Regions from separate parts of the Streptomyces sp. NPDC058751 genome, predicted to be linked through region 2. Evidence: riboswitches for the same ligand, from Rfam matches in the RefSeq annotation. Region 2 holds a riboswitch; each other region holds the start of a gene.
The links. A riboswitch is a leader RNA that binds a small molecule or an ion and turns the genes downstream of it on or off. The one in region 2 is predicted to bind thiamine pyrophosphate.

Region 1 (2,195 bases), on a different contig from region 2:
CGCGATCAGCATGATCGCGCTGGACCCGACGACGGCCACGAGCAGAGGATTCGAGCCCTGCAGGATCGCGGGCAGGATGAAGAAGTTCAGGATCACGAAGCTGATGGCCAGGGCGACCAGCGCCATGATGCCGCGCATCCTGCCGATCACCACGACGACCACCGCGAAGATCACGGCGAGCAGTGCCAGAGGCAGCTTCCGGTTCGCGTCCGTCACCGAGTACTGGAGCTCCTTGGGAGCGGACGGCTCGTACGCGACAACGACCTTCTGGCCCTGCTCCAACTGCCGTGACTGATCGGGCTGGACGATCTCGGTGAACGTGCGGCCCTCGTCCTTCCCGGTGTCGATCCGGACGGTCGCCTTCTTGCAATCCTTCGCCGTCTGTCGCTGGGCGGAGGAACCCCCGGTGGCGGTGGCGCCGCCCGTCGAGGCTCCCGGAGCGGCGTTCACGGACTTGCAGTCCACCAGCTCGATCCTGGTGACCGTCGCCTGCTGGGTCTGTCGGTCGAAGCCGACACCGGTGCGCTCGTGGCCCGGCGCGCCGCCGGGCCACAGGACCACGAGACCCGCCACGACCGCGACCGCGAAGGGGATCAGTACCGCGGCGATGACCTTGCGCAGATGCTTGGAGACCGGTGCGGCGGGACCGTGGCTGTGGGAATGCCCGTGCCCGGCGCTCACCGGCTCGTCGTGCCCACGACGGGGATCCGGCCCCGACCCGTCTCCCGAACCGTGATGATCACTTCCAGGGCCGTGTCCATGCCTGTGCTCGTGCTCGTGGCTGATACCGGAGCCATGCCCGCGGCCGCCGTCGGAGCCGGGACGGCGTGGTGGCTCGGACGGGGGGAACGGGTGCTGCCGGGTCGTCGTCACCGCTCGATCATCGCAAGTGCGTCAAGGCGCCCTCTGTTCACCGCGCCAGACATGACGCTAGCGTGGAGGCGCTTTTGTACACGCGGGAGCTCGGAGCACCGGGCTGAGAGGACGCTGACCTCCGTCTTCGCGATGTTTCACATGAAACATCGGCGATCGGAAGCCGCTGCGTCGACCGCTGAACCTGTTACCGGGTAATGCCGGCGTAGGGAGTAGAGGTCTCATGACCGACAAGGATGTACGCACGCCTGTCTCCAGCCGGGCGGACGGGGTTTCTCCGTCGTCCCCGAGCGGGCAGGGCGAGCAGTCCATCGGCTGGCACAAGGCATACGTCGGGGGTACACGTCCCGACCTGCGGGTGCCGGTCCGCCAGGTGCACCTCACCAACGGGCAGTCCGTGACGCTGTACGACACCTCCGGTCCGTACACCGATCCGACTGTCGACACCGATGTGCGCAGAGGGCTGGCCCCCCTGCGTGAGGGCTGGATCATCGCCCGTGGAGACACCGAGGAGTACGCGGGCCGTCCCATCCGTCCCGAGGACGACGGGATCAAGCACACGTCCCCGCGGGGAGGGCTGCGCAATCTCGACGCCGTCTTCCCCGGCCGGCCGCGTCAGCCGCGCCGGGGACGGTCCGGGCAGGCGGTCACCCAGCTCGCCTACGCGAGGCGCGGTGAGATCACGCCCGAGATGGAGTTCGTGGCGGTCCGCGAGAACGTCGACCCCGAGGTCGTACGGGAGGAGATCGCCGCGGGCCGGGCGGTGCTGCCCGCGAACGTCAACCATCCCGAGATCGAGCCGATGATCATCGGCAAGCGGTTCCTGGTGAAGGTCAACGCCAACATCGGCAATTCCGCGGTGACGTCCTCCATCGAGGAGGAGGTCGAGAAGATGACCTGGGCGACCCGCTGGGGCGCTGACACGGTCATGGACCTGTCCACCGGCCGCAACATCCACACCACCCGGGAATGGGTGCTGCGCAACTCCCCCGTACCCATCGGCACCGTGCCGCTGTACCAGGCGCTGGAGAAGGTCGACGGCCGTGCCGAGGAGCTGACCTGGGAGATCTACAAGGACACCGTCATCGAGCAGGCCGAGCAGGGCGTGGACTACATGACGGTCCACGCGGGCGTGCGCCTGGCGTATGTGCCGCTCACCGCGAACCGCAAGACCGGCATCGTCTCGCGCGGCGGCTCGATCATGGCCGCCTGGTGCCTCGCGCACCACAAGGAGTCGTTCCTGTACGAGAACTTCGAGGAACTCTGCGAGATCCTCGCCGCGTACGACGTCACCTACTCGCTCGGCGACGGGCTGCGGCCGG
Region 2 (2,195 bases):
CCGGGGCGCGGACGGGACAGCTCGGCGGCGACGTCGAGCGGCGCGTCCCCGCGCTCCCGCCCCCGGGCGATCCAGTCGACCACGACGATCGCGACGAACCCGGGGATCCAGCAGCCCACGAACAGCAGCACGTTCTGGAAGCGCGCCGTGGTGTCGGCGGCGTGCATCCACAGCACCAGCGGGAAACCGAGCACGGCGGCCAGGGCGGCCGCCACCGGACGCGGTGTCCGCACGCCCAGGGTCTGCAGGGCCAGCGAACCGCTGTAGTCGTTCATCGCGTTGCTGCACACCGAGGCGAGCGCCACGGCCAGCAGCCCGAACGCGCCCGCGGCACCGCCGCCCAGCAGCGAGTCCACGCCCGCCGCCGTCTGGTCGGTCAGCACCGCCGCGCCCCACAGTCCGAGGACCTGGACGGCGACGAAGGACGTGACGAGCCCGAGCAGGGTGCACCAGAACATCCGCGGGCGGGAGGTCGTACGCGGCAGGTAGCGGCTGAAGTCACCGGCGTACGGGGCCCAGGACAGCGAGAGGCTCAGCGCGATGGTGCTGGTGAGGACGAACGCGCCCGCGCGGTCGGCGCCGGCGGCGGACCCGTCGGTGACGGGGTGGACCCCGTCGAGCATCCGCCAGGCGATCACCGCGAACGCCACGGTGAGCACGAACGTCATGACGATCTGGAGACGGTGGACGGCTTCGTAGCCGAGGACGCCGAGCGCCCCCTGGGCGGCCATCACGACCAGGACGCCGAGCCAGAACGGCCAGCCGCACAGCCGCGCCAGCGCGTCTCCGCCGAACAGGCCGATCAACGCGTCCCAGGCGATGGAGGACAGCCACTGGAGCACCCCGGGAAGCAGCACCGCCCGGCCGAACGCGAGCCGCGCGAGCGGGAGTTGACCGGTGCCGGTGAGGCCGCCCCAGGTGCTGAGGTAGGCGGTGGGCAGGGCGCCGAGCACGGTCCCGAGGACGACGGCGGCCAGCGCGGTGGTGAAGTCCAGGCCGAGCGTGATCCCGATCGTGCCGGTGAACACGCCCGTCATCGTCAGGTTCGGGGCGAACCACACGGTGAACAGGCGTCCGGCACCGCCGTACCGGTTGCTCTCGGGGACCGGCTCGATGCCGTGCCCCTCGACGCGGAGGTCGCCGGGTGCGGCGGGCATCCGTCCGTCGAAGACGGCAGGCCGGCTGTCGGCGGGCAGCCCGCCGGGAACATGCGTCAACGGCATGGAAGACATCCCTCCGCCAGTACGAACTGGTTCAGGTTCGACGGGTGTGATCTCAGCCCTCGGCGGGGCACCCCGTGTCCGGTACGACGGACACACTAACCGCTCCCGAGGACGGAGCGGGAGGGGGTCCCGCCGACAGAACCCGAGCTCAGCTCCGGTGCGCGGCGCGGCCCCCGCCTCCGGGACGCGCTCCGGACGGCCCGGGGGCGCTCCGGCGTACGGCGTGAAACCCGACCCGGAACGCGCGCCGGACCGTTCGGGAACCGCCCGGGGTCCCGAACCCGGGGTTCTCCGCCCGCGCCACCCCGGGCCCGCTCATCCGGACCGGCGCGCGCCCGCGCGCACTCCGGTTCATTCGAACGGCGCGGGCGGGCCGGTTCGCAGCGCGGCGCGTGCCGCCCCTCGGTACTGTCGGAAGCGATCGCCGCCCGCTCTCTGTTCCCGGGTTCCCGGACCCCGGTGGCCGGGCGGAAGGAGGCAGGGTGCCGTGACCGTGATCTCCCTGAAGACCGCGCAGGTGCGGGAAGGTCTCGCCCTCCCGTACGCCGAAGCGGGCTACCCCAGCGGTACGCCCGTCGTCTTCGTGCACGGTCTGGCCGACTCCTGGTGGTCCTTCGAACCCCTCCTGAGGCGCCTTCCGGCGTCCCTGCACGGATACGCGCCCACGCAGCGCGGACACGGCGACGCGGGCCGGCCGGCCGAGGGCTACGCCCCCGACGACTTCGCCGCCGACCTGGTGGCCTTCCTGGACGCGGTCGACATCCCGCGGGCCGTCCTGGTCGGGGCGTCCAGCGGGGGCGTGGCGGCCCGGATCGTCGCCGGGAGCCACCCCGACCGCATCGCGGGTCTGGTCCTGCTCGGCGTCCCCGGCACCCTCGCGGACAAACCGGCGGTGACCCGGATGGTGAGGGCCATGGAGGAACTGGCCGACCCCGTGCCCCGCGCGTTCGTCGAGGGCTTCCTGGCCGACAC
Region 3 (2,195 bases), on a different contig from region 2:
GCGTCGCGCAGCAGTTCGTACACGCCGCCCGCCGTCACGGTGGTGTCCCAGCCCAGCTCCTCGCTGGTCGCGCCCACCACGAGCTCGCCGTTCTCGCGCGGCACCAGGTAGACCTGGCTGCCGCGCACCACCGCCCGCACGGTGCGTTCCAGGAAGGGCGCGAGGTGCCGCGGGACGGTCAGCCGCAGCACCTGCCCCTTGACCGGGCGCACCGGCGGCACGACGTCGTCGGGGACGCCCGCCAGGCGCCCGCTGAGGCTGCCCCCGGCGAGCACCACCCGGCCCGCTCCGAGCTCGGTGCCGTCCGTGGTGACGACCCCGGCGGCCCGCTCCCGTACGACGCTCAGACGCTCCGCCCAGGTCCGGTGCGTCACGACCCCGGCCCGCTCGCACGCGGTGACCAGCGCGGCGGCGAGGCACCGCGGGTCGATCTGGTGGTCGCCGTCCACCCGCAGACCCCCGCGCACGCCGGGCGCGAGCATCGGCTCCAGACGGCGGCACTCACGGCCGCTCAGCCACTCCGACTCCAGCCCCGAACGCACCTGGAGCGCGTGCAGTTCCCGCAGATGGGCGCGGTCGTCGGCGTCCAGCGCGACGGCCAGCGTGCCGCTGCGGCGGTAACCGAGGTCCTGGCCGGTGGCCTCGGTGAGCTCGGCGGCGAAGTCCGGATAGCGGCGCGCCGAGGCGAGGTTGAGGCCCAGCAGGGTCTCCTCGCCGAAGTGCAGCTCGGTGACGGCGGCCAGCATCCCGGCCGCGACCTGCGCGGCCCCGCCGCCCGGCTCGGGGTCCACGAGCGCGGTGGTGAACCCGCGCTGCGCGGCCCGCCAGGCCGTCACCAGACCGATGATCCCGCCCCCGACGACGAGGACGTCCGAAGAACGTGAAGACGGCATGGGCGTCCAGCCCCTCCCTTCGCCGGCATGACCCGGATCAGGTTCGTACGGTCGGAGGCCGCCCAGCCTCCCTCTCAGCCCGGTGCGCCCGGGCTCCCGCGAGTGCTTTACGTTGGCCACCCTAGCCCGCCCCCGTCCGTCTCGGTAAGGGAGTCTCCGCTCATGGCACGACCGCTCGACGGCCTCGTCCTCGTCCCCGTCGCCGACCAGGCGCCGGGCCAGGTGGGCACCGGCACCCGGTTCGCGTACCACGAGGAGGACGGCGTGGTCTGGGCCGACTACGCGGGCGGCGACGTCGTCCGCGGACACCTCGTGGGCACCCGGGAGGGCGACCGCGTCGACTTCCGGTACGTGCAGCTCGGGCGCGACGGGACCACCGCCTCGGGCCACTGCGTGTCCCTCGTCGTGGAACTGCCCGACGGCCGCGTGCGGCTGGAGGAGACCTGGACGTGGGAGTCGCGTCCGGGATCGGGGACGAGCGTGGTGGAGGAACCGCGCGGGAGCCGTCGTGTGGAAGAGGTCACCGAGCACGTCCACTGACTGACGGATCGTCACGTGTCTATGGTGATCAGGTGAGCGATCAGACGCAGTCACAGTCCCCGTCGCAGAGGTCCCCGGTACGGCGGGTCGTCGTGGTGGGCGCGGGCATGGCCGGGGTGCAGACCGCGGTCGCCCTGCGCGAACAGGGCTTCGCCGGCACCGTCACGCTGATCGGCGCGGAGCCGCACCAGCCCTACGACCGGCCGCCGCTGTCCAAGGCCGTCCTGCTCGGCAAGGCGGAGGGTTCCGCCTTCGACGTCGACTTCGAGGCCCTGGACATCGAGCTCAGGCTGGGCAGCGAGGCGCTCGGGGTGCGCCCCGGCGACCACGAACTGGACACGGACGCGGGAGCGGTCCCGTACGACGCCCTGGTCCTCGCCACCGGAGCCGAACCGATCCGGCTCCCCGGCGCCGAGGGCGTGCCCGGCGTGCATCTGCTGCGCACCCTGGACGACGCCGACCGGCTGCGCCCCGTCCTCGCCCGCCAGCACGACATCGTGGTGGTCGGGGCGGGCTGGATCGGCGCCGAGTTCGCCACGGCGGCGCGCGAGGCGGGCTGCGCGGTCACGGTCGTCGAGGCCGCCGACCGGCCGCTCGCCGGGGCGCTGCCCGCCGAGGTGGCCGCCCCCATGGCCGCCTGGTACGCGGACAGCGGGGCCTCGCTGCGCACCGGCGCGCGCGTGGAGCGCGTCGAGCCCGGCGCGGTGGTCCTGGACGACGGCTCCCGGGTGCCCGCGGGCGCCGTCGTGGTCGGGATCGGCG
Region 4 (2,195 bases), on a different contig from region 2:
ACTCCTCGGTGAGCAGGAAGTCCAGGAAGGCCTTGCCGCCCTTGGCGTTCCCGGCGTTGCTGAGCAGACCCGCGTACTCCACCTGCCGGAAGCAGGTGCCGTCCGCGACGCCGGTCGGGGCCGTCGTCGGCTTCGGGTCGCCGTAGATGACCTCGGCGGGCGGCGAGGAGGCGTACGAGACGACGAGCGGCCTGTCGGCCTTGGCCTTCTTGCCGCCCGCGGACCCCGAGAACTCCTCGTTGTACGCCTGCTCCCAGCCGTCGACGACCTTGACCCCGTTGGCCTTGAGCTTCTTCCAGTAGCCCTGCCAGTTCTCGTCGCCGTAGTGCGCGGCGGACCCGAGCAGGAAGCCGAGGCCGGGCGAGGAGGTGGCGGCGTTCTCGGTGACGAGGAGGTTCTTGTAGGCGGGCTTGACCAGGTCGTCGAAGGACTTCGGCGGCGCGATCTTGTGCTTGCTGAACCAGGCCTTGTCGTAGTTGACGCAGATGTCGCCCGTGTCGACGGGCGTGACCCGGTGCTTGTCCTGGTCGGCCCGGTACTCCGGCAGGACCTGGTCGGCGCCCTTGGCCTCGTACGGCTGGAAGAGACCGTTGTCGAGCGCGCGGGAGAGCAGGGTGTTGTCGACGCCGAAGAAGACGTCGCCCTGGGGGTTGTCCTTGGTCAGGACGGCCTTGTTCACGGCCTGCCCGGCGTCGCCGTCCTTGAGGACGCGGACCTTGTAGCCGGACCGCTTCTCGAAGTCCGCGAGCACGTTCTTCGACACGAGCCACGAGTCGTGGCTGACGAGCGTGACCGTCTTCGGGTCGCCGGAGCCGGCGGTGTCGGACGAGCCGCACGCGGACAGCGCGGGCAGCGCGACGAGACCGAGCCCGACGGCCGTGACCGCGAGTCGTCTGCCCCTGCTGGTGGTGGTGATCACTGATTCCTCCTGGGTGACCAGGAAGAGACGCGGCCCTGCCCGGGACCTCTGACGGTTCCCGGGCAGGGCGCAACAGCTTGAGTGGCGACCGAACTTCCTACCCAGAATGACCTGGGCAAGGTTCAGAGGGTCTGCGGTCTGTCCCGCACTCTCAGCGCTGTGGCGCTCCCCTGTCGGAATATGAAGATGTCGGACGGTGAGTGCCGGCCCGTGACAACGCCGGACTGCGGCGGTGACGGGACGGACCGGCTCGCTTCAGACTACCGCTCGGTCGCGGCGAGCTGACCACACGCTCCGTCGATCTCCTGGCCCCGGGTGTCCCGGACGGTGACCGTGACGCCGTGGGCCGCGATCGCCTCGACGAACGCCTTCTCGTCCTCGGGCCGCGACGCGGTCCACTTCGAGCCCGGGGTCGGGTTCAGCGGGATGAGGTTGACGTGCACGGGCTTGCCCTTGAGCATCCGCCCGAGCCGGTCACCACGCCACGCCTGGTCGTTGATGTCGCGGATCAGCGCGTACTCGATGGACAGACGCCGCCCGGACCTGTCCGCGTACCCCCAGCCGGCGTCCAGCACCTCGCGCACCTTCCACCGCGTGTTCACGGGGACGAGGGTGTCGCGCAGCTCGTCGTCCGGGGCGTGCAGGGAGATCGCGAGCCGGCACTTGAAGCCCTCGTCCGCGAACCGGTTGATGGCGGGGACCAGCCCGACCGTCGACACCGTGATCCCGCGCTGGGAGAGGCCGAGGCCGTCCGGCTCGGGGTCGGTCAGGGCCCGGATCGCTCCGACCACCCGCTTGTAGTTGGCGAGCGGCTCGCCCATCCCCATGAAGACGATGTTGCTGAGCCGCGCCGGACCACCGGGGATCTCGCCGTCACGCAGCGCCCGCATGCCGTCGACGATCTGGTGCACGATCTCGCCGGTCGACAGGTTCCGGTCGAGGCCGGCCTGTCCGGTGGCGCAGAACGGGCAGTTCATCCCGCAGCCCGCCTGCGAGCTGATGCACATGGTCACCCGGTCCGGGTAGCGCATCAGCACGGACTCGACGAGCGTGCCGTCGAAGAGCCGCCACAGGGTCTTGCGGGTGGTGTCCTGGTCGGTCGACAGGTGCCGTACGACCGTCATCAGCTCGGGAAGCAGCGCCTCCTGGAGCTTGCCGCGCGAGGCGGCCGGGATGTCCGTCCACTCGGCGGGGTCGTGCGCGTACCGGGCGAAGTAGTGCTGCGAGAGCTGCTTGGCGCGGAACGGCTTCTCACCGATCGCGGCGACCGCCTCCT

Region 1: linked by a shared signal. The riboswitch ahead of thiC (phosphomethylpyrimidine synthase ThiC) and the one ahead of ACFW6B_RS17290 (purine-cytosine permease family protein) in region 2 are both predicted to bind thiamine pyrophosphate.
Region 3: linked by a shared signal. The riboswitch ahead of thiO (glycine oxidase ThiO) and the one ahead of ACFW6B_RS17290 (purine-cytosine permease family protein) in region 2 are both predicted to bind thiamine pyrophosphate.
Region 4: linked by a shared signal. The riboswitch ahead of ACFW6B_RS04155 (thiamine ABC transporter substrate binding subunit) and the one ahead of ACFW6B_RS17290 (purine-cytosine permease family protein) in region 2 are both predicted to bind thiamine pyrophosphate.

What each region holds. Positions count from the first base shown of each region.
Region 1 is NZ_JBHYPZ010000011.1:98,788-100,982, reverse strand. Features, by position in the region: gene ACFW6B_RS13210 (YibE/F family protein) at 1-873, opposite strand, end outside; TPP riboswitch at 946-1,102, shown strand; gene thiC (phosphomethylpyrimidine synthase ThiC) at 1,097-2,195, shown strand, end outside.
Region 2 is NZ_JBHYPZ010000016.1:146,025-148,219, forward strand. Features, by position in the region: gene ACFW6B_RS17290 (purine-cytosine permease family protein) at 1-1,223, opposite strand, end outside; TPP riboswitch at 1,215-1,308, opposite strand; gene ACFW6B_RS17295 (alpha/beta fold hydrolase) at 1,711-2,195, shown strand, end outside.
Region 3 is NZ_JBHYPZ010000029.1:83,654-85,848, forward strand. Features, by position in the region: gene thiO (glycine oxidase ThiO) at 1-893, opposite strand, end outside; TPP riboswitch at 891-1,003, opposite strand; gene ACFW6B_RS25685 (hypothetical protein) at 1,056-1,433, shown strand; gene ACFW6B_RS25690 (NAD(P)/FAD-dependent oxidoreductase) at 1,466-2,195, shown strand, end outside.
Region 4 is NZ_JBHYPZ010000003.1:100,904-103,098, forward strand. Features, by position in the region: gene ACFW6B_RS04155 (thiamine ABC transporter substrate binding subunit) at 1-919, opposite strand, end outside; TPP riboswitch at 996-1,101, opposite strand; gene rlmN (23S rRNA (adenine(2503)-C(2))-methyltransferase RlmN) at 1,180-2,195, opposite strand, start outside.